3 regions of the Akkermansia sp. JRP_AM1 genome follow, and region 3 is predicted to be linked to each of the others. Evidence: riboswitches for the same ligand, from Rfam matches in the RefSeq annotation. Region 3 holds a riboswitch; each other region holds the start of a gene.
The links. Region 3 has a riboswitch for cobalamin ahead of PVA48_RS00405 (beta strand repeat-containing protein). Riboswitches for the same ligand answer to the same signal wherever they lie in the genome.
Positions count from the first base shown of each region.

Region 1: it holds a riboswitch for cobalamin, as region 3 does, so the genes downstream of both, PVA48_RS12070 (sirohydrochlorin cobaltochelatase) here and PVA48_RS00405 (beta strand repeat-containing protein) in region 3, are expected to answer to the same signal.
Region 2: it holds a riboswitch for cobalamin, as region 3 does, so the genes downstream of both, PVA48_RS05315 (ribonucleoside triphosphate reductase) here and PVA48_RS00405 (beta strand repeat-containing protein) in region 3, are expected to answer to the same signal.

Region 1 covers NZ_CP118234.1:2,511,355-2,521,338, forward strand. The annotation lists gene cobM (precorrin-4 C(11)-methyltransferase) at 1-1,095, opposite strand, end outside; gene cbiT (precorrin-6Y C5,15-methyltransferase (decarboxylating) subunit CbiT) at 1,092-1,703, opposite strand; gene PVA48_RS12040 (SAM-dependent methyltransferase) at 1,610-2,308, opposite strand; gene cbiD (cobalt-precorrin-5B (C(1))-methyltransferase CbiD) at 2,448-3,413, opposite strand; gene PVA48_RS12050 (precorrin-8X methylmutase) at 3,447-4,109, opposite strand; gene PVA48_RS12055 (hypothetical protein) at 4,116-5,354, opposite strand; gene cobI (precorrin-2 C(20)-methyltransferase) at 5,351-6,058, opposite strand; gene PVA48_RS12065 (sirohydrochlorin cobaltochelatase) at 6,060-6,323, opposite strand; partial or broken gene PVA48_RS12070 (sirohydrochlorin cobaltochelatase) at 6,422-7,024, opposite strand; cobalamin riboswitch at 7,037-7,263, opposite strand; gene PVA48_RS12075 (TfoX/Sxy family protein) at 7,532-7,927, shown strand; gene PVA48_RS12080 (TlpA disulfide reductase family protein) at 7,933-8,946, opposite strand; gene PVA48_RS12085 (GNAT family N-acetyltransferase) at 9,111-9,611, opposite strand; gene PVA48_RS12090 (hypothetical protein) at 9,805-9,984, shown strand, end outside.
Region 2 covers NZ_CP118234.1:1,125,175-1,135,158, reverse strand. The annotation lists gene PVA48_RS05335 (aspartate:alanine exchanger family transporter) at 1-1,033, opposite strand, end outside; gene PVA48_RS05330 (hypothetical protein) at 1,045-1,251, opposite strand; gene PVA48_RS05325 (anaerobic ribonucleoside-triphosphate reductase activating protein) at 1,302-1,760, opposite strand; gene nrdD (anaerobic ribonucleoside-triphosphate reductase) at 1,787-1,981, opposite strand; partial or broken gene PVA48_RS05315 (ribonucleoside triphosphate reductase) at 2,031-4,126, opposite strand; cobalamin riboswitch at 4,279-4,452, opposite strand; partial or broken gene PVA48_RS05310 (glycoside hydrolase family 88 protein) at 4,499-6,915, shown strand; gene PVA48_RS05305 (phosphoethanolamine transferase) at 6,970-8,694, opposite strand; gene PVA48_RS05300 (hypothetical protein) at 9,049-9,288, opposite strand; gene PVA48_RS05295 (rubrerythrin family protein) at 9,601-9,984, opposite strand, start outside.
Region 3 covers NZ_CP118234.1:89,154-99,137, reverse strand. The annotation lists gene PVA48_RS00425 (hypothetical protein) at 1-486, shown strand, start outside; tRNA gene PVA48_RS00420 (tRNA-Leu) at 687-769, opposite strand; gene PVA48_RS00415 (autotransporter domain-containing protein) at 905-1,222, opposite strand; gene PVA48_RS00410 (autotransporter outer membrane beta-barrel domain-containing protein) at 1,138-2,199, opposite strand; gene PVA48_RS00405 (beta strand repeat-containing protein) at 2,175-4,862, opposite strand; cobalamin riboswitch at 4,898-5,045, opposite strand; gene PVA48_RS00400 (acyltransferase family protein) at 5,190-6,200, shown strand; gene PVA48_RS00395 (bifunctional adenosylcobinamide kinase/adenosylcobinamide-phosphate guanylyltransferase) at 6,208-6,795, opposite strand; gene cbiR (cobamide remodeling phosphodiesterase CbiR) at 6,823-7,584, opposite strand; partial or broken gene cobS (adenosylcobinamide-GDP ribazoletransferase) at 7,581-8,320, opposite strand; gene cobT (nicotinate-nucleotide--dimethylbenzimidazole phosphoribosyltransferase) at 8,340-9,251, opposite strand; gene cbiB (adenosylcobinamide-phosphate synthase CbiB) at 9,385-9,984, opposite strand, start outside.

The DNA.
Region 1 (9,984 bases), 820 kb from region 3:
AAGCAGGGGAATGAGGTGGGAGCCGGACTCCGAACAGCAAACTACCGCCGGGTCCGTGGCCTTGTCCCGGAGCAGGGGAGCCGTTTTCCTGACGGCAATTCCCGTGGCCCCGATGAAAACGTGCGCGTCAAACAGGTTCCACTGCCGGGCAAGCAACGGGTCGAAGTCCTCCGGGGGAACCCGCTTGACACCTTCCGTTTCCCCGGCCCTGCCTACGGAATGGATAACGGTTTTCCCCAGGGACTGGGAAATCTCCTGCGCCTTGCGGACTCCTTTTTCCGTGAAAGCGTAAAACGCGCAGCTTCCGTCGAACCGTTCGTCTTCCTTCTCATTCCGGTAGCCGTGGCTGAATTGGCCGTGATAGAGCAGGGACTGCCCGCAGTCGTGCGCGCCGATGGCGTCACCCACCAGGATGAGGGCCTGCCTGCCGATGCCCGCCCGCGCCGTTTCCGCCGCAATGGTGGACAGCGTGCCGCGGATGATTTTTTCATCCGGCCAGGTGGCGCGGTACACCACCGCCGCCGCCGTATCGGGGGATTTCCCGGCGGAGACCAGCCGTGCGGCCAGTTCGTCCAGCTTGCCCGCGCTGAGGAAGAACGCCAGCGTGGCGCCCGTCTTGGCAAAGGCCTCGCAGGCCTCCCCGGAGGGCATGGGCGTTCTTCCCGGGGTGCGCGTCAGCACCAGGCTCTGGGCGAGTCCCGGATAGGTCAGTTCCGTGCGCAGGGCCGCCGCCGCCGCAAAAACGCTGCTGACTCCCGGCACCACGATGGATTCAATGCCCTTCTTGTCAAGCAGGTCGAATTGCTCCGCGACGGCTCCGTACATGGAGGGGTCCCCCGTGTGGAGGCGCACCACTTTTTTCCCTTCCAGCACGCCCCGGGCCATCACTTCCACCTGTTCCTTCAGGTTCATTCTGGCGCTGTCATGAAGTTCCGCCTCCGGGCGGCAGCGCTTGAGGTGCGCCGGGTTGACCAGGGACCCGGCATACACGACTACGTCGGCCTCCTTCAGGAGGGCGGCGCCTCGTTCGGTAATCAGGTCTTCGGCTCCGGGGCCGGCTCCTATGAAATGGATGGGAAAACGGGCGGTATTCATGCGCGGGAATAGGTGAAAAGGGTGATGCGGTTGCCGTGCCGCAGATGGTGGTAGGTTCCGGCAATGGGAGATTCGGAGGCGATGTCCAGGGAGAACATCCCCGTGCGTGCGGCGGCGTTCCAGCCGTAAAGCAGGTGCTCGCTTTCCGTGGTTACGGCGGAGGCTACCAGAAGGCCGCCGGGGTTCAGGGCGTCAAAACAGGCCTGCATGATGGATTCCAGCCCGGCGCCCCCTCCTCCCGTGAAAATGCGGTCGGGCTTGGGCAACGCGTCCAGGGCCTCCGGCGCTTCTCCCTGCATGCAGGTGTAATTCACGCAGCCCAGGCGCCGGCAATTCCGGCGCATCAGTTCCAGGCGGCCAGCCTGCCGTTCCAGCCCGTACACGGAAAGTCCGGGGCGCAGGGCGGCGGCTTCCAGGCCGATGGAGCCGCTCCCGGCTCCCACGTCCCACAGCACCCCCCAGGCCGGAAGGCGCAGCTTGGACAGGATGACCGCCCTCACTTCCTCCGCCGTAATCAGGTTGTTCTCCTTTTCATAAAAATCCGCGGGCAGTCCCAGAGGCAGGACGGGCGCGGCTCCGGGGCGGTTGTCCGGCAGCAGCAGGAGCATGGAAGTAGGGGAGCATTCCTCCCTGGCCAGCTCCGCCAGGGTTCCTTGCAGAATGCGCTCGTCAGCCATTCCCAGGCATTGGGCCGCCACGGCGGAACGCCCCGCCGCTGACGGATGGAACTCCATGGCCGCCGCGGCCAGGCGGCAGGCGGTGAAGGGATGGCCTCCGTAGATGACGGCGAGCGGCTGGGCCAGAATTTCCCCCACGGAATATATTCCGTGCTGTGCGCGCTGAAGCAGCGTGCGCGGTCCCACGCCATGCCCAGGCGGTGGAACAGGGCCTGGAAGGACGTGGGGGCGGGGATGAATTCCAGCCGGTCTCCGTCACAAGCCAGGGATTGGAGCGTGCCGCCCATGCCGTGGAACAGGGCGTCTCCGGAGGCCAGCACCACTACGTTGTTGCCGTGCCGTGCTTCTTCCAGGGCTTCCCGCGCCTGTTCCCGCGCGTTTTTGCCGATGGGGATGCGCCGGGCGTCGGAAGGGGGACAGGCTTCCAGCAGGGCGGAGGAGGCGTAAATGCTCTGTGCCTCTGCCAGTTTGCCAAGCAGGGCCGGGGACGGTTGAAGCGGGCCTGTGCCGCAGGAAAAAACAGTCAGGGGTGGCATGGAGGTATGTCGAGAAGGAGGTTGCCGGAAAAGCCGGAAATCAGGAAACGGACGGGAAGGCCGGGCACGTGGCGCTGGAACTGGCGCTGCGCTTCCGCGGCGAGGTCGCGGTAAATGGAAAGGTGGGCCTCTTCCGGCGTCAGGGAGAGCGCCTGGCGGACGGAAGAACAGGCCAGGATGCCCCGGCGCGCTTCCCGGAAAGCGGCGCATGGCGTTCCGCCGTGCGGAGAAAGAGCGGCATGTCCTGGGCCACCTTGTGGGCGTGGGTGTTGGCAAATCCGGCGGCGTACTTGCAGAGCTTGCCCGGCATGCAGGCCACTACGGCTTCCGTCATGCCCTGTTCACCTGCGCTCTGGAGGCTTTCCGCAATGAAATCCCCAATGCAGATGAAGGAAATGGAGGGGTATTCCGGCAGGAGGGTCTTCGCCAGCGCGGCGGTGCGGCCCCCGGTGCAGAACACGGCCTTCCTGAAGCCGGAAAGCCGGGTAGAGCGCACGCAGATGCGGATGGTGGCGATGTAGGCTTCATGGCTGTACGGGCGAACGATGCCGCTGGTGCCCAGAATGGAGATGCCCCCCACCACGCCAAGCAGGGGATTGAGCGTTTTCCCGGCGAGCTTTTCCCCGTCCCGCACGGAAATTTCCGCCAGCCAGCACCCTTCCCGCATGCCGGCGCGTGCCAGATTGTCCGTAATCATGCGCCGCGGTCCGTGGTTGATGGCCCATTTGTGCTGCTCGCAGTCCAGGCCCGGCAGCGTGCACAGGCCTATGCCTCCGCCGGAGCGCAGGATGAGGAGGGCCCGGCCAATGGGCAGGAGATAATCTTCCCGGGCGGCCTGCTCCGGCACGGCTGCGCTTACGCGCGCTTCCAGCACGGCTCCATGGGTGCAGTCCGGGTCGTCCCCTCCGTCCTTGACGATGCGGGCGAACCCCGGCGCGCAGTCTGCCAGCGGAAGCGTTCTCGTCTCCCCGTCCGGGAAAAGCAGGGGAAGCGGTCCGTTGATTTCTTCCCCGTTCAGCGTTTTCCATGCGGCCGTGATGGCGGCGGCGGCATTGGCTCCTGTGGAAAATCCTTTCCGGAGCGGCTGGCGGAGGGGGGCGGACATGGATGGGGGACGGCTTTTTGGAATGCGGAAAACTTAGGAGGCGGGCAGGTTTTCCAGAATGGCGTGCAGGGTGGTCACGGCCAGGGCGCTCCCGCCGCGCCGCCCGTCCAGGACAATCTGCGGGACGGGGCACGTCCCGGTCAGCAGCTTGGATTCCACGACGTTGACGAAGCCCACCGGCATGCCTACGATCAGGGCGGGCCTGATGCCTTCCTCCAGCGCGTACCGGGCGATGCGGGCCAGGGAAAGGGGAGCGTTCCCGATGAGGACGATGGCTCCGTCCAGGATGGGGCGCGCTTTTTCCGCGGCGCAGATGGCGCGCGTCCTGCCTGTGGATTTGGCCTGTTCCGCAATGTCGGCATCGGAAATATGGCAGTGGATGTCCTCCCGTGCGTAGCCGGGATGGGCGCGCCTCAGCCGTTCCACGGAAAGTCCGGCGCGGATCATGTTGGAATCGCAAAAGATGGGGCAGTGCCTGCGGAGCGCCTCCAGGGCGGAGGGAATGGGATCATGGCGGAACGCCAGCCCCTCGCCGATGGAAAGGTCCGCCGTGGTGTGGATGAGCCGCCGCATGACCTTCCATTCGGCAGGCGGCAGCTCTTCCCAGCCGTGGAACTCTCGTTCAATGGCGGCAAAGCTTTCCGCCTCAATGGCGGCGGGGGGCATGTCCCAGCGGATGTTAAATTCAGAGGTCATGAGAAGTCAGTGGGTATAGTGGATGAAAAGTCCCGTCAGGGCAATAAGAAGGATGGCCCCGATCATGCGGGAAAGCTGCATGACCACCACGATGGTCAGGGCATCCCGCGTGGGGAAGATGCCCATGGCGGAGGGAAGGTTGCGCCGCAGGGCGCGGATGGGGTTGCCGATGGCGCTGGCTACCAGCATGGCCAGCAGAATCTGGGAGGAGGTGACCATGCCGTGGCTGCGGAGGTTGGCGGCCACCCCTGCGGCCTGGACCAGGCCGCCCATCTGCGCGGCGACGATGCTCATGAGCTCCGCGGGAAAAATGCGGTTCACCCAGTCTGGCACATGTTCCTCCCACCAGGAAAACAGGCCGTTTTTCATCAGCCATTCCACGCCGATCATCAGGGGGACCGTCAGGCAGAGCATCCGGAAAACAAGCGCCAGCACCCGCAGGCACGTCTGGCGCAGGGATGTGCGCCATTCCGGGGAGGCGTGCTCCGCGGCGGCCACGGCGCCGGCATTCCCGGAATCCGGCACGGCGGCGGGGCTCTTCCTGCGGTGGAGGAACAGCACGGCCGCTATGAACAGGAAGCCGAAGCCCATCTGCCACCCGAAGTAGCAGATGGCGGGCAGCCCCACCGCGCCGATGACCGGATACGCCACCCGCAGGGAGTGGGAGACGTAGGAAAGGTAGCTGTTCACCATGCCGCCCGCAATCAGGTTGGAATGAGTAATTTTGCCTTTTGCGTGGCTGCTCACCAGCATGCCGTTGGCGGCGGCATTGGAATAAAGCGCCGTGGGGATGGACAGGCTGATGATTTCCGGCAGGTGGGCCCAGCGGGCCAGTCCGCCGAACAGCTTGCCCAGGGCAAGATGCCAGCGGAAGATTTCAGCAATGCCGCCGATGAAGGCCGCCACGGCCACCAGGCCGATCAGGCTGCCAATCTGGGGAAGGCGCGCCAGAATTTTTCCCGCGCCTGTCTCCGGAACCTGGGTGTTCCGGGAATGATGGCTCTTTTTGGGCGGCGGGGCAGGGCTGGAAGCGGCGGCTTCCGTCTTTTCCCCTCCCGCCTGCGTTTCCCGGGTGGATTCCCCGGCAGGCTTCATGGCTGTGCGGGCTTTTCCCGATCCCCCGGCGCCCATGCCGGCGGGCATGTGGACCACCATGACTCCGGAGGCTGCCAGGGCCAGCGCCAGCCAGAGCCAGCGGAGGGGCCGGCGCCAGGGATAGGTGCGGGAGTGCCTGGTGCGGTTCATGCCTTCTTGACGAACATCAGGGAAAGGTATTCTTCCGGCCTTGCGTCAATGACGTCGATGTCGTCCGTAATAAACTCGTCGGGCATGCCGAGCCTTTCCCCGTAAATGACGCGGATGTCCTTTTCCCGCCGGATGCGCTCCATCAGGCGCGCGCGGCTGCGGTAGGTCTTCATGAGAACGGTGGTGGTTCCGGGCGGGAACTCCAGGGAATCCGCCATCTCCGGCTTGAAGGCGGGAATGACCCGGAGCCGTTCCCCGTTTTCCACCAGTATTTGGCGGCTGCGGGCCGCCAGGGTGCAGAAGGAGGTGACGCCCGGCACCACTTCCGCGTGCAGGCCGGGATTCCGGCTGAGCAGGAGGCTCAGAATATAGCCGAAGGTGCTGTAGGTCATGGCGTCTCCCAGCGTGGCAAAGGCGCAGTCCAGGCCGCGGGAAAGAACTCCCTCAATAATGGCCGTATTCTTTTCAATCTGCTCCTGCCTGGTTCTCGCGTCGCGGGACATGCTGAAAACCAGCTTGCGGAACTCCGCCTTCACGCCGCCCACGGAACGCACCACCGCTTCGGAAATGCTGAAATCGCTGTTGGGTCCGGTCACCGTAAACACCACGTCCACGGAGCGGAAGACGTTGACGGCCTTGAGCGTGAGGTATTCCGGATTTCCGGGGCCGATGCCCACCCCGTAGAACTTTCCAGGGCTGGCCATGTCAATGCGCTTGTTTGGGGGTCATGAGGTCGTCCTCCGTGGTCCGGGCATGGCGGGAGAAAACGGCGCGGATGCCCGGGTTTTCCCCCAGCCCACGCAGGTGGGTCTTGACGGTGAAGCCCTCCTTCCTGAGCATGGAAGCCCAGGAATCCTCCTCATCCCCGCCCAGGTCGTTCTTGGCGTGGTCTCCGGCCACCAGCATGAAGGGGGCCAGCCAGACGGTCTTGGCGCCGGACTTTTTAAGCTGTTCCAGAATGGGGGCCACCCCCGCGTTCCTTCCACGGTGGCGAAAAACGCCAGGCTGTCGCGGTCGTTCAGCTCGCGGGCGAAGTCGGAAAGCACCATGTCGCAGCGTCCTTCCTGCTGGCCGTGCCCCATGAGCAGGATGGCTTCATCCTTCTTCCGTTCCGCGGGGAAATGCTCCAGAAGGGCCGTGATGGCCTCGTTCCTGTCCCGTTCGCTTTCCAGCAGGGGGCGGCCGATGAACACGTGGTCAAAGCTGTCCGGATGGCGCGCCAGGAAACTGACAATCTGCCTCTCCATCCGGGAAAACTCCTCGCCGGGGGCGATGTGAAGGGACTGGACGCGCAATGTGCGTATGCCTTTGCGGGCCATCTGTTCCAGATTTTCCTCCACGGAGGGAACGGGGGTTCCGCGTCCGGCAAGCTTCCTGCGGATAATGCTTGAAGTATAGCTCCACTTCAGGCGGTCCGGGGCATAATGGGCCAGCATGTCCTTCTCCAGCTCCTTGTAGGAGACGGTAGCGTCCTGGTGGCTGGTCCCGAAGGCCACGAGAAGAAGCCCTTCCTGCCGTGACGGCGCCGCCTGTTCCGCCGGGGCGGGGGACGCTTCCGCCCTGCATGGGGCGGCGGAAAGCACAGGCAGGGAAAACAGGGTGAGTCCTGCAAGAAAAACGGAGGAAAGGGGCAGGAATGCCCCCGGTACGTAAGAGGATGCTTCAATCATGCGTTGATAAGGTATGGTGAACCGGAGCAAGGATATTCGGACTCCGGGTCTCCAACCTCCCCCTCGCCTTCACCCTCCGGAATGGGAGGACTGGCTGACCGGAACGCTGGCGGAAAAGCGTTCCTTGAGGGTTTGTAACCCGATACCGCAGCGCGACTGTTTCCGGTTCTCACGGAATTCCCCGTTGCTTCGGCGTGTTTAATGGCGTTTTTAGCCGTCACTGTCAATGTTTATTAGAACGCCGCCGAATTTCCGGAGACTGGGAAAAAATGTGCGTGGACGGGTAAAAACCGCCTTTTGGCCGTTCCTGCGCCTGCTCTTGGAAAAAATGCAGGTTCCGGATGCGGAAGCGGTGGAAGACGGGGCATTCCGGGGTGCAGAAATCCCGGCGGAAAAGAGAGGGAGGAAGCGCCCCATTCCGTACCGTGCCGGGGCTTTCCAATCCGGTAGGCCGCAGGCCGGAGTTTGCTGCTTGCAGAAGGCGGGGCAGGTATGAGAACATGGAGCATGGCTTCTTCCCCGGATGTTGTAGAATATATCTGTTTCCAGCTCCGGCATGCCGGGGACATTTCCTTCAAAAAAATGTTTGGGGAATACGGCCTGTACTGTGACCGGAAATATTTCGGCCTGGTATGTGACAACCAATTATTTGTCAAAATCACGGAGCCGGGCCTGAAGCTGCTTCCGCAGCAGGAGCAGGGCAGTCCCTATCCCGGCGCCAGGCCGCATTTCCTGATGACGGAACTGGATGATGACCGGGCTCTCTCCTCCTTTGTCCGGGCAACCTGTTCCGTTCTCTCCGCTCCGGATGTCTTATCCGGGAAGAAGAAAAAAGCTTCCGGAGAAAAAGAAACAGGCGTCCGTAAACGCCTGTTTGTTCCGGATGAAATGCCGTTCGGCTGAAAGGCTTATTTATCTTCCGGAGCCTCTGGCACAGCCAGGGAAGAAAGGCTCTTTTTCAGATTGCCCGCAACGGTCTGCGTGGCTTCATTATCGGACTCCGCGAATTTGTCCACGGCCTGCGTCAGGGATTTGAGGTCGGATTCAGAAACCTTTCTCCCTTTCGCCTTGCGCTGTTCCAGGGCGGAAATCTTCTTGTTGAGGTCGGCCAGCTTCGGCAGGTCCTTGTTCGCCTTCAGAGTCGCCAGCGGTTCGTCGAACTCCTTGACGGAGGGGACCGCCGTCTTGAGGCGCGTGATGGCCGTCACCGCTTCCAGCGGGTTGGACTGGATCTGGGCCTGCACCATGTCCTTGGCGTCTCCCAGCCATTCGTCAAAAGCGGCGCAGACGGCCTGGGCCTCCTCGTCGTCCGTTTTCTTCCGCAGGGGCGTGATCTTGGACTCGATGTTGCTGCCGTTGGAAACGACCGTCTTGGCCAGGGATTTGTACTTGTCCAGCTCCACGCCTTCCAGGATGGGAAGGCCGCGTTCCACCTTCATCACCTCCTTTTTCACCAGGTCGTAAAGCTGGGTGGGATGCCCCTTGGCCACCACCTTTCCGTTGGCCCCGATCAGCACCGCATGCGGCAGGCCGCCCGGGCAGGAGGCCGCCGGAATATCCAGCCCCTGATAGACGGGGAAGGTAATCTTCTTTTCCTCCAGGAACTGCTTCACCCTGGGGGTCAGCCCCTGGCGGTGACTGCCAACCACGGTGAAACCCTTGGATTGGAATTTGTCCTGTAATTCCTGCAAATGCGGCATGCTGGCGATGCAGGGAGGGCAGTTGATGCCCCAGTATTCAAAAAACACCACCTTCCCCTTCAGGTCGGAAGCCTTGATTCTCGGCCCGTGGAGGTGGCTGCCTTCGTCAAAGGATGGGTAGGTGACTTTGGCGCCGTTCCCGTTGTCCGCCGCGTGGAGGAAAGCCGGGGCCGTCATGGCGGCAATGGAGCCGGACAGAATGAGGGCAGTAAAGGTTTTCATAGGATGAATGATGCAGAATCCCGCATTGAGTGTCAAGAAGGAAGCTCGCGCCCCGCGCTGCCTTCTCCGGTTGTTTCCTCGGCTGTCCCGCCTGTTCTGTTTCGACGGGCTGCGCACTTCCGGTCCGGGGAAGCCCGGCGGCCCGTTCCCATGGGAAAAACGCTTCAGGCAATATCCAGCCCCATGATGTAATCCGTCATGTAATAACCGTGGCCGATGTGGAAATCCCCGCGTTCCAGTTCCCGCATCCCCATGCGCCGGTAAAACTCCACCGCCCGGGTATTATAGCGGTTCACGTTCAGGCGCATCAGGCACGGTTCCGGGTGGATGCTCCTGATGTAGCTGACGGCCTGGCGGAACAGGTAGCTGCCGATGTGCAGCCCCTGGAAGCCGGGCAGAACATAAATTTTCTGCAAGTGGAAGACGCCGGGGCCTTCCGGCTGGACGGACAGGTAGCCGCAGTCCTCCCCCTGATGGGAGGCGATGAAATACACGTGCCCTTCCTCCATCTGCTTCTCCAGATTGGCGGGGGAATACATCCAGTCCATCATGAAATCCATCTGCTCCTGGGAAAGGAGGTCCCGGTAAGTGGCCGGAAAAGCCTGGAGGGCCAGTTCATGAATCAGCATGATGTCGTCCTTGGCGGCTTGGCGGAGTGTTGGCATGGCGGGAATATTACACGGAAAAGCCCCGGATGAAAAGGGCCTCTTCCACGTTCCCGGCGGAATTTTCCGTCCATGGCCCACTTTCCCCTCCCTATTCCGCCGGGGACGCCGTATGCTGGATGACACAGGCTTTTTTGACGGAAACCGGGGGGAAATCCTGTCTGTATTGTGAACCCTGCATGCATGCCAAATCATGAGAGAACCCATTCCCATACAACAATGGCTCCCCGCGGGGCCGCTGAGGGACATGGGTGAAAAATACGTGAGCGGCCTTCCGGACGTGGCGCAGAACCCCATCGGCCCGGAATCCCTCATGCACCAGTCCGACCACTCCTGGACGGAATACCTGGTGGCCTACTCCCTGCTGTATCCG
Region 2 (9,984 bases), 1.0 Mb from region 3:
CGATTTTGTCCCCGTACTTGGTGAGGTTTTCCGGAGAACCCACCACGGTCAGCACGTCATTGCGCTCCAGCGTGGTGTCCCCCGTGGGGACGAAGGTGAAGCCCAGGCGGGAGATGCGGGAGATGATCACGCCGTCCGTTCGCAGGGTTTTCAGATCGCGGAGTTTGCGCCCGGCGTAGTTCTTGTTGGTCAGGATCAGCTTGCGGCGCTCCTTCTGGGAGTCCATGGGGTAGGGGTTGTCGCATACTTCCCCCAGGAAAGCGACGTCATGCGGCATGGTGTCGCTGTTGCCCACGATGAGGACTTCCGTTCCCTCCCGGAACGTGTCTTCCGGCGTCAGCGGCATCAGCCTGTCGTTGCGCACCACGCGGGTGACCATGCAGTGCAGGCCGTCCAGCAGCTTGCAGTCCGCAATGTTCTGGCCGATCAGGTTGGGCTGCGTGACGCGGACCAAGCGTGAGATGATGCTGGCCTCCTGCTTGGAGTGCATGGCCTTGGCCTCCTTGTTCAGGTCAAAGTGCAGCAGGCGCGGGAGAAGCTGGACGAAGAGGACCACGCCCACCACGCCGAACGGGTAGGCAATGCCGTAGCCGATGCTGACGCCGCTTCCGGAGGCTCCCGGCAGGCTTTCCGTGGCTGCCGCCAGGGCCGGGGTGCTGGTGCACGCGCCGGCGAAGATGCCGGAGGAAATCCCCGCGGGAACATTGAACCAGATGCCGAAGAGGCAGGTGAAGAGGGCTGAAACGCCTACAATCACGGCGGACATGACCGCGAGCTTGCTTCCCTGCTTGGCGATGGCGGAGAAGAAGCGGTTGCCCGCGCTCAGGCCCACGCAGTACACAAAGAGCGCCAGGCCCAGCTGGCCCACGCCGTTGGGGATGGCCAGGCGGTAGTGGCCGGCGGCCAGCGCTACGAAGAGAACGCCGGAGAGGCCGAGGTTCAGGCCGTATATTTTAATGCTGCCGAGGGCGATGCCAAAGAAGATGATTCCGAAGAGAACCAGGGTGTTGTGGTTGAGCAGGATGTCGAACATGGTCGGCTGGGTCAGACTTTGCCCGGAGCGAACTCGAAGTTGCGGAAGTGGACGGGGATGGAGGCCGGCTCCAGCCTGGTCCGGTCAAACAACCGGCTCGGCGCGGGGAGAGAGTTGAGTGTTTGTTTGGTCAGGTAGAAATTTTGCACGAAGTAGTTGCCCCCATACCCGCGCTTTGTCAAGTCGCGTATGATGTTGTTGACGTGATCTTCCGTCAATAAATCGGGATGGACGGTGGTTCTGACTTCAAAGGCGGTTTGGGAGGCGATCAGGTAGTCCAGAGTTGCGGAAAAGGAGGGGAAAAGGTCGGGCCTGCCGGTGACGGCGCCGTATTGTTCGGGGGCGCCTTGTAGTCCAGGGCGATGTAGTCGCAAAGCCCCTCTTCCACCAGCGCTTTCACCACGCCGGGCCTCGTGCCGTTGGTGTCTATTTTAATCGCGAAGCCTAGCTGCCGTATCTCGCGGCAGATGGGGATAAGGTCGGGACACAGCGTGCACTCGCCGCCGGACAGGACTACCCCGTCCAGAAATCCCACCCGATCTCTGAGGAAATCAAGGTAGTCCGTCCGGTCTCCGGCAGGAGAGCCCGTTCCTCTGACCAGGGAGACGTTGTAACAGTACTGACAAAACAAGTTACAGCCTCTCAGCCAGAAGATGCAGGCCACCTTGTTTGGAAAATCCAGCAAGGTGAGCGGCGTGATGTCCGCTATGCCCCGGCCCGTTCCCATTGACTTCGCATATGTTATTGGGAAAATTACCGCGGCTGTTCCGTTTGGGCGGAGCAGGAGCAGGGACGGTCCGGTTCCACGAAGTGGACGCGGTCGTGGAATTCGCCCTGTTTGCCGGCGTTAAAGGTTTCCACAGGGCGGTGATAGCCCATGACGCGCGTGTAAACGGTGCAGCGGGTACGGTCCTGTGCGTATTTGCTTAATATTTCCTGTTTGGTCATTGTCGTATTGATGGCTGGGTTTTGAAACGAGGCGGCTGGTTGAAAAGGGTTATTCATGCCTGTGGATGTGGAGCAGCTCTTCATCACAGAAGGGGCAGTACTGGTGCTCCCCGCGCAGGTAGCCGTGCTTGTCGCAGACGGAGAAGAGCGGGGTGACGGTCAGGTACGGCATGCGGAAGCGGGTCAGCACCTTGCGGACGATGTCCCGGCAGGCTTCCGGGGAGCTGATGGCTTCATTCATGTACATGTGGAAGACGGTTCCCCCGTGTAGCAGCACTGGAGTTCGTCCTGGAGCTGGAGCGCACGGAACAGGTCGCTCGTGTGGTCCACGGGGAGCTGGGAGCTGTTCGTGTAGTAACGCTGCCCCACGGGCCCGGCCTGGAGGATGTCCGGATAGCGCTTCTGGTCCTCCCGGGCAAAGCGGTGGGTGGTGCCTTCCGCAGGGGTGGCTTCCAGGTTGTACAGGTTGCCGGTTTCCTCCTGGTACTCCTGCATGCGCAGGCGGATGAATTCCAGGATTTCCTCCGCAAAGGTCCTGCCTTCCTCGGAGGTGATGTCCATCGAGTCGTTGGAGAAGTTGCGCAGCAGTTCGTTCATGCCGTTGACCCCGATGGTGGAGAAGTGGTTGCGGAAGGTGGGCAGGTAGCGCCTGGTGTAGGGGTACAGGCCGCGGTCGTACATTTCCTGGACGAAGGTTCTTTTCTTTTCCAGGCAGGATTTGGCCAGGTCCAGCAGTTCCCCCAGCCGGGCGAACAGTGCTTCCCGGTTCTGCTTGAACAGGTAGCCCAGCCGGGCCAGGTTGATGGTCACCACGCCGATGGAGCCGGTCATTTCCGCGGAGCCGAAGAGGCCGCCGCCGCGCTTGAGCAGCTCCCGCAGGTCCAGCTGGAGGCGGCAGCACATGGAGCGCACGGCGTCCGGCTTGTAGGCCCGTTCGTCCGGCACGCGTTCCCCGTTTTCATTCACGGTGTACTGGCTGCCGATGAAGTTCTGGAAGTAGGAGGAGCCGATCTTGGCGGCGTTTTCAAACAGGAGCGGCACGTTTTCCCCTTCCCAGTCAAAGTCTTCCGTGATGTTGACGGTGGGGATGGGGAAGGTGAAGGGCTGCCCGGTGCTGTCCCCTTCCGTGAGCACCTCGTAAAAGGCCTTGTTGATCAGGTTCATTTCCTTCTGGAAATGCTTGTAGGTCAGCTCTGTCAGCTTGTTCACGCCGCGTTCCCGCGCCAGGGAGAGCAGGCCCGGGTCCTCCACCCCTTCAAAGAGGTGCTCCCCGCCGCTGAAGGGGGCCTGGTCCCGCAGGTCCCGCGGCACGGTCCAGTCGATCGTGACGTTGGTGAAGGGGGACTGCCCCCAGCGGGAGGGCACGTTCAGGTTGTAGACGAAGCTGCGGATGTCCTTCTTGATGCGCGTGAAATCCGCCTGGTCCTTGAAGGCGTAAGGCGCCAGGAAGGTGTCAAAGGAGCTGAAGGCCTGGGCTCCGGCCCATTCGCTTTGCAGAATGCCCAGAAAGTTGGCCATCTGGCCCAGTGCTTCCCGGAAGTGGCGCGGCGGCCTGCTGTTCACGCGGCTGCGCACGCCGTTGAATCCTTCGTTGAGCAGGTTGCGGAGGCTCCACCCGGCGCAGTACCCGGTCAGGCAGTCCAGGTCATGAATGTGGTAGTCCCCTTCCCGGTGGGCGGCCCCCTCCCGTGCGGAATAAACCTGGTCCAGCCAGTAGTTGGCAATCACCTTTCCCGCCGTGTTATTGATGAGGCCGGCGTTGGAATACGTGGTGTTGGAGTTGGCGGCGATGCGCCAGTCGCTCTGGCCGATGTATTCCTCCACCGTCTGCTTGCAGTCCACGTACGTGTTGCCGGAATAGAGGCCCCCGAGCTGTTCGCGCTGCATTTTGTGCAGGAAGCGGTAGGTGATGAAGGTCTTGGCCGTGTCAAAGTATCCGCAGCGGAACAGGGCGCGTTCTATCATGTCCTGGATTTCTTCCACATGCGCGCAGTCCTGATGGCTCAGCTTGGCTTCCACTTCTTCGTAAATGGAACGGTTGTAGGCGGTGCCGGAGCTGTGGAACGCGTTCTTGACGGCTTCCTCAATTTTGTAGCCCTGGTATTGTTCCTTTTTTCCGGAACGCTTGATGATGCTTGTTGCCATGGTGGGTGTCTCGCTTGGAAGGGATGATGACCGCTCATCCGCGAGCCTGGGCAAAAGCCTGGAAAAATCATAGGCAGGGGCCGCCGCATGCGTGCATTTTTAACAAGGGGCACGATGAGGACCTGTGCGTATGTTCATCCTGTCCGCGGGATGGGATACGGGGGCATCAGGTCGTCTTCTGGCTTCCGGTGCGACATGTGATGGGGACTTCCCGACTGCTGGCAGTCAGTGTCCGGTCCATCGTCTACCGGTTACAGCGGCGCGTCCGCGACGGATTTTCACCGTCTTCCGTTACCTGCGCTGAAACGCAATGAACCACAGAAAGAGAGCCCCCGCAAGGAAAATGTATAAATAATGTATTAAATATTTATAATGATACAATATGTTGTATATATGCTGCAGGGAATGGTTGATAACGCGGCATTCCCTTCCGTCATGGCACCATATGTGCCCTTGCCTCCCCTTTCCGGGGACCGGGGAAAACGGGACAGGCCGAAAAGGGAAGATTCATTCCTCACGGAGAAATTTCAGCGCGGCTTTTTCCGTACCAGTCAAATGAATTTCTTTTCCTTTTCAAAAAACGGATGGCGTAAATCCTTCCTGCTGCTGGTTCTTCCCGCGCTTTCTGCGGGGAGCCCCGCTTCCGGCGCTCCCGCGGACTGGAATGAAAAGACCATCCGGGATAATCTCCGCCTGGTGGCGAAATGGCAGGCGGAGCATCCCAGAAAACGCTCGCCGCTGCACTGGACCTACGGCGCCTTTTATTCCGGCCTGGTGCAGTATGGCCTGGCCGTCCCGGAAGGGCCGGGATTGCCGCTGCTGAGGAAAACAGGAGGGGAACAGGAATGGAGAACCCTGAAACGGCATTACCATGCGGACGATCACGCCGTGGGCCACGCCTGGATGGAGATGGCGATGGAAGACGGAAATACCGCTGCGGCGGAGAAAATACGCGCCGTGCTGGACGGGGTGATGAACCGGCCCTCCTCCGCTTCCCTCCAGTTCGGGACTCCCGGCTGCCAGGACCGCTGGAGCTGGTCGGACGCCCTGTTCATGTCCCCTCCCGTGTTCGTGAAGCTGGCGGCCTATACCGGAGACCGCCGGTATCTGGAATTCATGGACAGGGAATACAAGCTCACCTGCGACTATCTTTTTGACCGGAAGGAAGGGCTGTTTTTCCGTGATTCCCGTTACTTCACCATTCCGGCGGCTAATGGGAAAAAGATGTTCTGGAGCCGGGGCAACGGCTGGGTGATTGCCGGACTGCCGCTTATTCTTCAGGACATGCCCGCGGACTGGCCTTCCCGCCCCTTTTATGAGGATCTGCTCAAGCGTATGGCGGCATCCCTGAAAAAATGCCAGTCGCCCGACGGTTCCTGGCACGCCAGCCTGCTGGACCCGGAAGAGCCCCCCTTGAAGGAGATGAGCGGCACCCTCTTTATCATGTACGGGATGCTGTGGGGGGTGAACCAGGGGTATCTGGATGCGGATGAATATCTTCCCGTCATCCGCAGGGCGTGGAAGGCCGCCTGTGATTCCGTCAACGCGGAAGGCGCGCTGGGCTGGGTGCAGCCCATTGCCGACAAGCCGGGCCATTATTCCGGGGAGGATACGGAAGCATACGGCGCGGGCGCCTACCTGATGGCCGGCACCGAACTGCGCAAATACGTCATTGGCCGGGACCATCCGCAGAGAAAGACTGTAACCGTCACGAACCCACTGGCCAAGTTCCGTCCTGCTGAAACCGTGTCGGTGCCCTGGACGTCCGGAACTTCCGGGAATGCCGCCGCCCTTCGCGTGTTTGACGTCCGCCACGGGCGCGTCATCCCGCACCAACTGGCGGATACGGATGGAGACGGAAGGACGGATACTCTTTTGTTCCAGAGCAATTTCCGGCCCGGAACGGCCCGTGATTTCTGGATTCTGAACGATTCCTCCCTGAAGGCGGCTCCTTCCGCGGACGTCTGTTTCAGCCGCCTGGTCCCGGAACGCCTGGATGATTTCGCGTGGGAGAACGATCTTACGGCGCACCGGATTTACGGTCCGGCCGTTGCCAGGCCGGCCCCTGAGGGGGAGGGCCTGGTTTCCAGCGGAACGGATGTATGGAGCAAGCGCGCGGGTGCTCCCGTCATCAATGAATTTACAAGCGGGGGGATTACCACCGGGATCATGGCAGGGGACTGGACATGTACAACGTAGGGCCGGGACGGGGCTGCGGCGGCATTGCCGTGTTCAGGGATGGGAAACCGCATGCATCCGGAAACTGGGCCAGCGCGCGGGCATTGTACAACGGTCCGGTCCAGACCGCTTTTGAGGTGGTTTATGCGCCGTGGGACATTGGCGGCGGCGTACGCGTGGCGGAGACGCGGAGGGTGGCTCTGGACGCAGGAAGCCGTTTTTCCAAAGTCCGCAGCACCTTGACCATCCGGGGGGCGGAAACGGTGAAGGCCGGCGTGGGAATGGATACCGGAAAGGGCAGGAATGATTATGAAACGGTCACGAAGGACCGGGAGGACGGCGGCTTGATGACGGCATGGAGCAGGCCCCGGAAGAATGACGGATGCCTGGGAACCGCCGTGATAGTTCCCTGGGGTCCGGAAGGCGGGGCAGTGGACTCGGAAGGCTGTACCTACTGGATCAGGGAGGCGGCGAACGGAAAGCCCTTTGAGTGGTACATGGGGGCGGTTTGGGACAAGGCTTCTCCGTTCAAATCCTCTGCCGCCTGGGAGGCGGAGGCACGCCGCGTCCGGGAGTGCGTCAGGCATCCCCTGCGAGTCCGGGTACGGTAGAGTTCGTCCTATCCTGCCGTTCCCCGCAGAGGATGACGGCAGCTTCCATCTTTTTTACGGAAGCGGCTGCGGCGGTGCGGGAGCGGCCAGCCATTCCGCCAGCACTTCCGGCTGGAGGGGGGCCGGGGTTTCCCGGGCGTCCGGAGAGGCCAGATTCAGGCCGTTCCGGACGACTTCCGACCGGATGGAGGCCAGGGAAAGGAGGGTGTGGAAAATGTGGTCGTGGGAGACGGCTTTCAGGCGGTTGGCCTTCAGCGCGCGCACCATGTCCGGGTAGCGTGAGGCGAAGGCGTCCGAATACCACACGAACATGGCGGGACGGTAAACAGGCGGCAGAACATGCCCCTGGAACATTTTTCCTTCCTCGCCCAGCGCCACGCCATGGTCGGAGCAGTAAAAATAAATGGCCGGCCTGTCCTTCAACAGTGCAATCATGCGGTGGACGGAGGCGTCCAGGTCCACGATGGAATTGTCATACGCATTGACGGTTTCTTCCAGACGGGCCTTGGGGTCGTCCATGTTGCAGGACGCCGGGGTAAAGCGTTCCGCCTGTGCGGGGTAGCTGAACGCCATGTGGCTGCCGTTGTTGTAAATGACGTAAAGCTGTTTTTCCCGGCCGTGCCGTTTCAGGGATTCCTCCATGACCAGGGAGGTGCGTTCCTGCATCATTCCGGGCGTTTCGTGCATGGGCGGCGTCTGCTTCCGTTCCCGGCAGTTCCGGGTCAGGATGCCCAGGGAATAGTCATGGATGGAGTCTCCGCACAGGTCCATGATCCGGACGGTGCGGAAACCGTGCTTGTTGAACAGGTCAATGAAGGAGGAATGGGCGGGGCGGCGGCGGGACAGTTCCGCATCCGTAAACATGCCGATGGCGGAAATCCTGGTCACGATGCCGAAGGAGGTGGCGTGGGGGAAGGAAACGACGTTGGGTTCCCGGGAAAGCAGGGGCATCGTGTTCTGGTGGTAGCCGTTGAGGGAAAGGTGGTCCGCGCGCACGCTCTCGCCCATGTGGAAGACCACGGCCAGGTCGTCCGGAGCGTCGCATCCGGAGAGGGGTTCCGCGCAGGACGGCAGGTTCCGGAGTTCATTGAAACGGCTTGCGTCCTGGGTGACGTATTCGTCCGCCAGCTTGTACGCCATCACGAAGTCCACGAGGGGCCAGCCCTTGGCCTTGTCAGAGGTGTAGTAAAGGTAAAGGGGTTCCGAGCTGTAGGAGGTGGCCGGAATGCCCAGCAGCAGAAAGATTCCGTACAGGCTCCAGATGCACGCCAGCGCGCCCCACGTGGCCTTCTGGCGCAGGGAACGGCGGCTCCAGTAAATGGCCAGGTAAATGAAGGCCGCCAGCAGCAGGGCCCCGGTGGCGGAGGCGGCGGTGCAGAAGGCGCAGGCTTCCCGGAAGTTGGTCTCCGCCATGCTGGAAAGGACGGAGAGGTTCAGCGTCAGCCCGTACCGCATCTGCATCATGTACAGGCCCGCGTTGAACAGGATGATGGCCGGAAGGACGACGTAGGCGGTAAAGCGGTATTTCAGGCAGAGAAGGATGGTGCCGCAGAGCAGGGAGGCGGAACAGGCGATGCCCATGCAGCTCATCAGCACGCTCTGGCCGTCATTGAGCACATAAGGATTGACCACCAGAGCCGCCGCGAGTCCGGCTGCCCACAGGCAGCGCATGCGGCGCGGAAAGAACGCGGCGCGAAGAGCCTGGAAGACGGCGGAAAGAGCGCCTGGCCGGCCTGCGTACCGTTCTGCGGAACGGGTGGATGCATGGGGAGGGGTCATCGCAAAGAAAGGATAAAGTATTCTTCCTGCTTGAAGGGGTGAGCCATTGTAAGGGTTTCACGGTGATGCTCAAGCAGAATGTGGCGGAACGCCTTTTCATGGAAGGGCCCAGGCAGGAAAAGGGAACCGCCGTTGAAACGGCGGTGCCGATAGCATCCGCCATTTTTTGCGCTTGGGGCTTGGTGCGGATGGCGGCGCAGGCAATTGGTCGTGGGGGCAATTGGTTGTGGGGGCAGCCCGTCCGGCATGCGGGGTTGACGGAAAGAGGGGACTTTCCGGTTGTAGTTGACAGGCCCGGTTTTGGGAGGGTATAGGGAAGCTTATGGAAAATCAGCCCGTTGTGCTGCAATGTCCTCAAGCTGTGAAAGGAGCCGCCTGTATTTGTGTCGTGGGGGCCGTGTCATTGCCCTGGGTCGCAGCGGCTTCCGGCCTGGGGCTTGTTCCCGGAACCGTGCTGGGCGCAGCCGGGATTTTGCTGGGGGTGGCTTCCGTTGCCTGCGCCGTTGTCGCCTTGTGCAGAAAATCCGTCGCATTCGGCATCATCATGATTTTAATCGGGATGCTCGCCTGCGCCGTAGCCGGAACGGAATGCATGTATTTAATGTTTTAAATGAACAAGTCCATCAATCCGGGCATTCAAAAAAGGTCCGGGGCCGGATGCACGTGGGAGGAGAGGACCAGGGCCACCCGGACAGTCGGAAGTGGAGAAAAGTCTTGAAGTCCGGAAAAGGGCCGGAACACGGTTCTGGAACGGCGCTTGCGGAATGACCGGAAGGGAAAAGCCGGCGATGCTTCTTCTCTGGCCGCTTCCCCAGATGGCAGCGGTTTCCGGCCTGTAAAAACCCGCCCGGAATGTTCCGGGCGGGTTTTGTGTGCCATGGATGGCCTCCGGTGCTCAGACGGAGTTTACCCGATGACGAGGAATTTTTCAGCCTTGGTGCCGCAGAGGGGGCAGGCGTCCACGCCTTCCAGAGATTTGAAGGTGTCCCCGCACACCAGGCATACCCAGTATTGCCTGGGCAGGGCGCTGGTGTCTCCGTTTTCCAGGGCCTTGAGGGCGGCGGCATAAAAATCGGCGTGTTCCTTTTCCGCTTCCGTGGCCCACGTGAAGGAGCGGACGGCGGCCTTCTGGCCTTCCTCTTCCGCCACGGCGATGAATTCCGGATACATGCTTTCGAATTCGTGGGTTTCCCCGGCGATGGCGGCTTTCAGGTTTTCCGCGGTGGTTCCTACATGAATCTGGATATCGATGGGGTCCATCGTTGCGCCCAGCTTTTCCAGAACCTTGTT
Region 3 (9,984 bases):
TTGGAAGATTTAAATGATTATGTGAAATGGGCAATTGATTCTTTACATAATTCCCTGGGCGAAGAAATGGACGAAGCCCTGCTTTTGTTGAGTTCGCATTTTGGAGAGCTTTCAATTAATTATTTTGAGTTGCAGGACGATCTCCGAGCATTTGCCTCAGCCGCCAGAATAATTCCTCCAAAAGGCAAGGATGCCGTTAGGCTTTATTGTCTTGGATGTCTTCAAGATGTTGTCTGTGGTTTGAAAGGAGGAGTAGAATCTGAAAAAGACATGCTTCAGCATTTATCAGATTTACTTGGAAACTATACAGGGGTGGATGAATTTGGATTGATTCCGGAAATGGAATACCATTGGTGGCATCTTCAACAAGGAGAATCCCATGACGATATTGTAGGAGATTTTTGCAGGGAAGCAGAAAGACTAGTTCATTTGTTGCATGTAAAATTACATCGCGAGGGCGAATATTGGAAAATTACAGTAGAATAATTTTTAATATAAAGTATGTAATTACTGATGATTTTATTTATAGATATAGTGTTCCGGAAAAAGTTTCAGAAATTATATCTATATAAACACACGAGTGTTTCTTCTGGAAATTATTGCTTTCAGTTTTCTGCTTCTTAACCGAGAGCTGTTAACTGATAAAAGAAAACCCTGAAAGGATTAAGCTTTCAGGGTTTATTTATTGGTACCGCCGGTGGGACTCGAACCCACACTCTTTTGGAACTCGATTTTGAGTCGAGCGCGTCTACCATTCCGCCACGACGGCACGTGAAGTGGAAGAATTAAGCGGCAAGAGGGCTGTGGAGTCAAGAATTTCCTGTGGAATGTGGGAAGCCTGCCGAAAAAACGGAGGGAATCCACAGTGGATTCCCTCCGGAATGTTTCCGAATGGGAAGAACGTTTAGAACGAGTAGCGCACGGTAGCGTTAACGCTCTGGTTGGTCATGTGTTCCCTCTGTTCCAGATGGTAGAAGGCTCCGGCGCTCCAGGCGCTGGAAATGACCCAGTTCAGCCCCGCATGGACAATCAGGGCGTGGCGTCCCGGATGGACGCCGTCTACCCGGAAGGGCGTGCCGAAGGCGTCCGTTTTCACGGAAGCGTTGCGGCGGGAGACGTCTCCGGCGTAGGCAACCGTCATCTGCGGCAGCAGGTACTGGCCCCTGCCGACGGCGATCTGCTTCTGCCAGGTGACGCCGGCGGGGATGCTCCAGTTCTGCACGGAGCCGTCCTGGTACCAGGCGGTGCCGGAACCGGAACGCTCCCGAAGGAACCCTGGGAGCCGTGCAGGAATTCAATGCCTGCGAAGGGTTTCAGCACATCCGTGCTGCTCAGGCGGATGTTCCAGGTTCCCTTCAGGCCGAAGCCGTACACGTCATCGTTCCAGGAGGCGGTGGCGGGTCTGCCGCCCAGCGTGCCGTCCGCATCGTTGTCCATGCGGCCGTAGGTGAAGTAGCCGTCAATGTCCACGCTGTTTCCACGGAGCAGGTCGCGGTGGTAACGCTGGTAGAGGGCCAGCATCAGGCCGTCCTGGTCTGCCTTGAACTGCTTGTCCGCGGAGTGGAAGGAACCGAAGGTCTGGCCGAAGGCCGCGCCGGATATCCAGTTTTTCGTCCAGGCGTAGTCCATGCCCACGGCATAGCCGCCGCCCTTGTAGTCAAAGCCGGAGGCTCCCGTGGCGGAGGAGACGTTCATGAAGTCCCCCAGCCCGGAGAACCAGATGTTGCGCGCTCCCGGTCCGCGGAAATCCAGTTGGGAAGCCGCCGTATGGGCGAAGCTGTCCACCACCCGGACGGAGGACCACAGCGTGTTGGCGATGCGGGAGGCTTCCTCTCCGCGCAGGGCCTTCACGGCGTTGATGTTGACCTTGCCGCTGAAAATCAGGTGCAGGCCGTCGTCGGAAACCGTGAAGCCGGTATCCGTGACCAGGTCCGTGCGGCCCTTCAGCGTGGGGTCGATGCCGGTGAGGTCCCACAGGGATCCGTCCGGATCAATGACCGTATCGGGGTCCAGGTTGACCAGGGAGAGGGAGAAGCTTTGTTCCTTGCTGAAAAGCAGGTTGTCTCCAATGACCACATTGACGTGCGCTCCATCCACATGGTAGGAGGAAGAGACGTTCATTTGGGAATAGGTGTCCGCTCCGGTATGGGCGGCGTCCGCCGCCGCCGTTCCGTTCACGATGAACGTGAGTTCCTGCACTCCCCCCACGCGTTCAGGCCGCCTTCATAGTTGTGGTAGCCTGCGGAGGAGCCGGAGCCGATCACGATTTCACTGCCGTAATAGGTAACCTCTCCCTTGAAGGCGCCGGAACCGGAGACGGTAGAACCGCTGTTGGTTTCCACGCCGGATAGAACGGTGGAGCCGTTCAGCACCAGATGCCCCGGATTAGCCGGATGGGCGAATGCCTCACCCAGGCGGATGCTCCCGCCTTCCACGCCCAGACTGGCGTCCCAGCCGTCCAGAACGAGGGTGGCGTTGTTGCTGATGACGACGTTTTCCGCCGCATAGGAACCCCTGGCGACAACCTTCACATCCTGTGCCGTGACGTTGAGGTTCGCGAAGGCGCCTCCGTCGGCGGCGGAGGCGCTGTAGCCTGCCGTGCCGGAGTGTTCCCAGTTCAGGGTCTGTTCCTTTTCATCCTTGCCCGCCAGCGTCAGTTGTCCGGAAACGCCGCTGACGGCTCCGGAGGAAATGACGGCGTCCGACTGGCTCAAGTCAGCCTCCCCGCCTTCCAGCACGATGCCGTGCTCAGGCAGGTTTTCCCCGATGATGACCTTGGAGCCTTCCCCCACATGGATGCTTTCTCCGGGGTTGACGACGATGGGGGCGCCTTCACCCAGGAATACCTGGCCCTGGAGGCGGTAGCTCATGCGGTAGTTTTCCAGTTGGAAGTTGTCCACCCTGGCTCCGTACATGGCGGTGATGCCGTTCTTGATCTGGTCCAGCGTGACGACCCAGGCGGAATCCGTGGCGTTGAGCACCGTGGCGCCTACCGTGGCGTTTTGCGCCAGGTCCAGAGTTACGTTCAGGCCGTCAAAGCCCACTTCCAGGGCCGTTCCCGCCGCATTCTGCACCAGGGTCCCGTTGAGCAGCGTCATGCCTTCCGCAATGGTGAGCGTGCCGCTGCCGGAGATGGAGCCCTGGTTGTTGACGACGGCCCCGTCACGGAGTATCTGGGAGTTCCCGGTCAAGGTGACGGCAGAGCCGTGGCCCACGTTGACCCGGTTGAACAGGCCGGCAGTTTTTTCCGTGGAGATGGTCCAGTTCGCTTCGTTGTCCGCACTGCCCACGTTGAGCGTGACGGAGGAATGGTGGGTGGCCGTATCGGACTTGCTGGTGTTGACGGTTGTCCTCACCGTATAGTCAAACAGTCCCGGAGCGGCGTCCGTTCCGGACAGCAGCGTAATGGTATCCACGGAGCCTTCCGCTCCGGAGCCGCCCAGTTCCCAGATGCCGCTGATGGAAGCTCCGGCGTGGACGGTGACGTTGTCCGCCGTGTTTTCCGTGGAGAAGCCGGAACCCGTATTGGACCCGCTGTACAGGGCATACCCCGTTGCTTCGTCCCCCGTCGCCGTTGCTTCAATGACGCCGGTGGAACCGATGGTCGTCGTGATGCCGGCTCCTCCCATCAGGGCCGCCGCCGTGCTGCCGGCAGTTGCCGCTCTGACGGTTCCGTTGATAGTGCCGGTGGTCAGGGAGAATTCCGCCAGCAGCCCGTAGGCTTCCGCAGCTCCCGTGGAGGAGGCGGAGATGAAACCGCTGATGTTTCCCACGGACAGGGAGCCCGTGGAACGTGCCCCGGCGGCCGTTCCGGCCATGGCTTCCGCCCGGATGGAGCCGCCCACATTGCCGATGGTAATATTGGAATGGGTCTGGTAACCCCCTTCTTCTCCGGCGAAGAGGCCGTAGGCGTCCATGCCGTTGGTCGTGGCGGTAACGCTTCCCGTTGCTCCCATGTCGCCCAGCGTGATGTTTTCCCTGGCTTCAATGCCGATGGCGGAAAAGTCCTCGCTTTCATCATTGGAGCCGGAGGCTGCGGTGATTTGACCGTCCAGCCGGGTAATGTTCACCTGCCCGTAGTTGGACTGGATGCCTCTGGCTCCGTAGCCGCCGGCCGTCGCCGCGGAAATGCTGCCGGTGGAGGAAAAGGTGCCGATGTTGACGTCCTTGTAGCGCGGGCCCTGGTAGTCCATGGTATTTCCGTAGGCATACAGTCCCCTCGCATAGTTTCCTGTTCCCAGGTCCACGGAGATTTTGCCGGCCATCGTTCCAATGTCCAGGCGCCCCTGATAGGCGTAAATGCCATTGGAGGAGAAATTGGCCGTGATGGAGATGAGGGCGTCTTCCGTGATCGTTCCGATGGAGAGTATTTTCCCGTAGCTCCGGATGCCGGTGGCATTCGTTCTGGCTGCGGAGATGTTGAATGTTCCTGCTAGGGTGCCGATGTCCACATTGACTCCGGAGGAGGTGTCAATGCCGAAGGCGTTGTTTGCCGTGGAGGAGACGTTGAATACGGCATCCCCGGCAATCGCGCCAATGCTGAGGGTGCCTGATTTTCCCCAGATTCCGCGCACGTTGCTGGAGCCTGTCACGTTGAATGTGGCGGAGACCGTTCCCAGGGCCGCATCTGAGGCGGTTCTGGCTACAGTGGCGTCATAAGCGCCGGCCAGGTCTTCCCTGGCAGTATCCTGGGCATGGACCGTTCCCAGCATGCCGAGGCAGGCCAGGGTCATAGCCACAGCCTGCATCCGGTGCCTGGCGTGGCACGGTGTTTTTTCAGGAGTGTTGAACATTCCGGACTTCAAGGAGGCCGGACCATCATAGTCTGCTCCGTTCAAGCGGAGCGTGTTGGATGAATGCATGTGTATGGTCTGAATGCCGGAATACTCGCCGGCGGTTCATAAAATACTTCGGGGCTGGCGATCTGGCTCATTGCAGGTTTTTAAGCCGTGCAATATACAGTGGCGGTACCGCTCCGGATTCACACCGGATTCCCCATCTATTTCCTGCCCGTACCACGGGCTTCCCGGAAGCGCCTCCGGTTGGTGAGGGAGGCATGGCATGCCTAACATATCCTCCGGACCCTGTCAATTGGAACTTTTTCTTGCGTTTGGCTCCCTGTTTCGTATTGCCATGAAGGACGGCCATGCTATCATGGCGCCCCGGATGTTCGTTATTGTATTTGGCATATGTATGAAGCGTTAACGAACTCTCCTTCACATGCGCCGGGCATCGTCCGGGGAAGGAAACTGACGGAGAAGTGCCGTGACCCGTGGGTAGATATTATCCGTGTGCTGGCCATGTTGCTTATCATGATCCAGCATACTCCCGCTTCTCATGGCTTCACTGTGTATGCAACACGTGCGGGCGTATTTTTCTTTTTCATGGCGGCGGGTTACTTCCTGGCCCGGAAGTATGGGGGCAGCCCGGCCCCGGTGCCCTGGCTTAACTGGAGAAAAGCGTTTCTGATTCTGTGTGCCTATTTGTTTTGGATTTTCGTTTCCATGGCCTTGTTCGGGTTTCCCGCGGACATTGTAAAATGGATGATCGGTCTGGGAATAGGGCGCCCTCCTTTGGGAACTGTTTTATGGTTTTTGCGGGATTTAATGGTGTTTGTGCTGGTTTCAGGAGCGTTATTCCGGATGCCGCGGGCCTGTCTGCTCATTCTGTCCATGGCCTCCCTGGTGCTTTTCAGTACGAGCAATTCCCTTTACTTGTCCTTCGAATACATGGACAAGGTTTTCTGCGTTATCCATCCCAGGGGTTTTGGAGCATTTGCCCTTGGCATGTTTTTGTGCCGTTATTCCCTTGAAGAGTTGAAGAATGCAGTCGGTAAAGCGTGGCTGTACGTGCTGATGGTGTTTCCCGTTATTTTTATATGGGAAATGTACAGCACCGTTCAGGAGTCTGCGTTATCCTTGTGCATGGGCGTGCTGTGGCTGGCATCCTGCGCCTTCTTGATGATGCGGTATTTTCCGGGAATCTCCTCTTTCTGCGCCCGTTTGGCTCCCTCCGTCTTTTTTGTATATGCCGCGCATGCCCTGGTTTATGAGGGCATGCTCAGGCTCGGTTTTCCAAGGGGAAGCTTCTGGATATGGGGAATGGCCGTACCCCTTGTTTTTCTGGCTCTGAGCGGACTGTACTTTTTACTGGCGCGGATGTGTCCGGCAGTGTTGAAGTATATTGCGCTGAAGAATTGACCGTCTGCTATTTTTTTACGGTTACGGGAAGCCCCGCAACCATGAAGTAAACTTCGTCCGCGCTTTTGGCTAGAAGCTGGTTGGCGATGCCAAGCCCGTCGCAGTAGTGGCGCGTTTCCGCGTCCGCCTGGCTGATGCCCATGCCGGTTTCAGAGGAGACCAGAACCCAGGGCACGGGGGATTGGGGGATAAGTTCCTTCAAGGCCTCTATTTCCTCAATCAGCGCTTCCTGGAATGGTTCGTAGTCCGTAGGGTCCTTCTGGGCGTACAGGGTATTGGAGGTGAGCAGGGTTACGCATTCCAGAATGACGCCGTCCACCTGATCCAGCAGGCCGGATTCCCGGACGGCGGCGGCCACATGGCGGGGGCATTCCAGCGTAAGCCAGCTTGCCGGGCGCCGTTCCCGGTGCTTGCGCACGCGGTATTCCATGGATCCGGCTCCGGGCCACACCTCCGCCGTGGCGACGTACAGGATTTTTTTCCCGAATCCGGCGGCTATCTGTTCGGCGTATTGGCTTTTGCCGCTTCTGATGCCGCCCAGGACGAGCGTCATGCGTGCGGGATTGGCGTCAGTGTTTGGAGATGTAGCGTTCATGGGATTCCAGCATGGCCTGGTGGGAGTTCAGAAAGTCGTCCAGGCTGAAGACTTCCAGAGTGATGAGGGGGAGAAACGGATGTCCCACATGGGGTGGAGGATGGCGTCCAGCGTGGCGGCGGCCATGTGGTGCAGGGATTTGTGGTCCCGTTTTTCCAGCCCGTGCAGGTGGCACATGCGTATGTCCGGCAGCCAGAGCGGCAGCAGTTCTTCCGGCCGCAGGCCTTCCTTCCAGACATGGCCTATGTCAAAGCAGCGGGAATGGGGCGTGGCGGAGACCAGCTTGTCCAGGTAGTCGGTCGGGTGGCGTTCCAGGTTTTCCAGGGCCAGGCATTCCGGAGCGGGCAGATGGGGCGTGATTTGCTCCAGGCTGCGGAGGATGCGTTCCGTTTCACGCTCCGTAAGATGGGGGCGCATGTCCGGGCCGGGAATGTGGTCCGTAACCACGTGCATGACCCACGTGTGGGGCTCCAGTTCCCGGGTCAGGTCAATGGCGCGGATGATGTTTTCCGTGTAGCGGCGCCCTGATTCCTCCGTGGCGAAGCCGCCGTCCGTGGGCAGGTGGACGTTCCACTTGACCCCGGCGTCCGCGGCGATTCCGGCCAGCTCCCGGATTTCCGCCGGGGTAATGAGTCCCTCCCCGTGCTCTCCGGCTTCCAGCAGGAGCAGGGCGATGTCATCCGCGTAATGGACGCATTCCCTGATGGCGGGGACGTAGTAGTCCGGGATGATGAAGGAGGTGCAGCCGATGTTGAGGCCCGGAACGCGGCATTTGTGCGGAGTTTTCATAAGGTGCAGAAGGTGAGCAGGACGAGCCATTCCGTGCATTCCACGGTGCAGCCGAACACGTCCCCGGTGACGCCTCCCAGGCGGCGGCGGGCATACAGGAGCAGGGCCGTGGAACCGGCCAGGGCCGTGAGCAGGGCGTACAGCCCGTGCCATCCTGCCAGCGCGCAGGCAGCCAGGGTGACGGCGGCGGCTATCAGGTCGTGGACGGGGCGCGTCCCTTGCTTGAAGGCTTCCCCATGCCGCCGGGGCGCGCGCCCGGAAAGCGCATGGCGATGAAGATCTGGCTGCGGGCCAGCAGCCCGGCCAGCGCGCACGCCGTGAGCAGCAGCTCCCATGAACCGCAGGCCGCCAGCGCCGCCAGCGCGGCGCCCTTGAAGGCCAGGTTAAAGAACAGGGCCGTGCCGCCGAAGGTGCCCAGGCGGGAGTCTTTCATGATTTCCAGCCTGCGTTCCCTCGGCACTTCCACGGGCAGTCCGTCCCCGCAGTCCGCCACTCCGTCCAGATGCAGGCCGCCCGTGATGGCTACCCAGCAGGCGCAGCCGATGACGCCGCAGACCAGCGAGGGGAAGAGCAGGGTGGCCGCCCAGGTCAGGCCGCCTGCCAGCCCTCCCACGACGAGACCGACCAGCGGGAGCCATGCGGAGATGCCGTTCAGGTCGTTTTGCAGCGGCCACGGGCCTACGGGCAGCCGGGTCAGGAAGCCGAAGGCGGAGCGGATGGTGGTAATGACGGCCATGGCGCAGGGAAAGGAGGAGTTAGCGCGGAACGGTGATGTCCAGTTCCGGCAGGGTTTTCATTTCAGACAGCACGCGCGTGGCGGCGTCCAGCAGAGGAAAGAACAGGGCCGCCCCCGTGCCTTCCCCCAGGCAGAGGCCCAGGTCCATGTACATGGTGACGCCGATGTGGTCCATGATGAGCTTGTGCCCCGGTTCCGCGGAGTTGTGGGAACCGATGAAGTACTGAGCCGCTTCCGGGCGTATGCCCTGGGCGATGGCTGCCGCCGCCCCGGCAATGAAGCCGTCAATGACGATGGGGACGCGCAGGGAGGCCGCGCCCAGCATCAGTCCGGCCATGGCCCCTATTTCCGGTCCTCCTACCTTCGCCAGCACGTCGATGGCGTCGGAAGGGTCGGGGTTGTTCAGGGCGATTCCCTGTTCGATGAGCTCTATTTTTTTACGGATGACTTCCCCCTTGACGCCGGAGCCGCGCCCCGTCACGGTTTCCACCGGGGTTCCCGTGAGCACGGCCACGATGGCGGAAGAGGGCGTGGTATTGCCGATGCCCATTTCTCCGGCTGCCACGATGTCCAGCCCCCTGGCTTTTTCCTCCCGGGCCATGTCGATTCCCACTTGCAGGCATTCCAGCGCCTGTTCCCTTGTCATGGCCGGGCCCCTGCTGAAATCGTTGGCTCCGTGCATAACTTTTCTTTTCACCAGCCCCGGCAGGTCGCCGAAGTCGTAATTCACGCCCACGTCCACCACGGAGAGGCGGGCTCCCGCGTTGCGCGTGAAGGCGTTGATGGTGCCGCCGCCTTGAAGGAAATTGCGGGTCTGGATGTAAGTGACGTCCGTGGACGTCAGGCTGAGGCCGTGGTCGGCAATGTGGTGGTCCGCGGCGAAGAGGACCACGGCTTTGTCCTTCAGGCGCGGCGCGGGATTGCCGGTCATGGCGGCAATCTGGATGGCTACGGGTTCCAGCTTCCCCAGCGCGAGGGGGGCTTGGCCAGTATTTTCTGATGTTCCAGGGCGGTTTTGGCGGCCTGTTCGTCCAGCGGGGGAATATGCAGTTTGTTCATGATGGTCAGAAGCGGGGAATGAAGAAAAGGATGAGGGAGAAGACCAGCGTGCCCGCGGCGGCGGTCATCCACATGAGGCGTATGGCCAGGGCCAGGTCACTGACGGCGGCTTCCGTGCGCCCGGTTCCTATCCACGGATAGTCCGCAGGAATCCCCTTGTAGGAGACCGGACCGCCGATGCGGAGGCCCAGCGCGCCCGCGAAGGCCGCCTCGCTCCAGGCGGAGTTTGGGCTGGCATGGGCGCGGCGGAAGGCCCAGCCCGTAGTGAGCGCCCTCCGGGCGGAGGTTCCCTTCACGAAGAGGGCCGCCAGGGAAATGCACGGCAGGATGAGGCGCGCGGGGATAAAGTTGAGCGCATCGTCCGTGCGGGCGGCAAAGGTGCCGAAGCGTCTGTACCGGTCGTTCTTTTTCCCCCACATGGCATCCAGAATATTGAAAACGCGGTGCGTCAGCGCGGCGAAGGCCGCGCCGAAAGGACCTCCTGCCAAACAGCCTGCTGTAGCCCAGAACAAGGTGGAAAAGACGCCGTCCGTCAGATTTTCCGCCACGCTTTCAATAGCCGCCCTGGCCATGCCGTGACGGTCCAGCCGTTCCGTGTCCCTCCC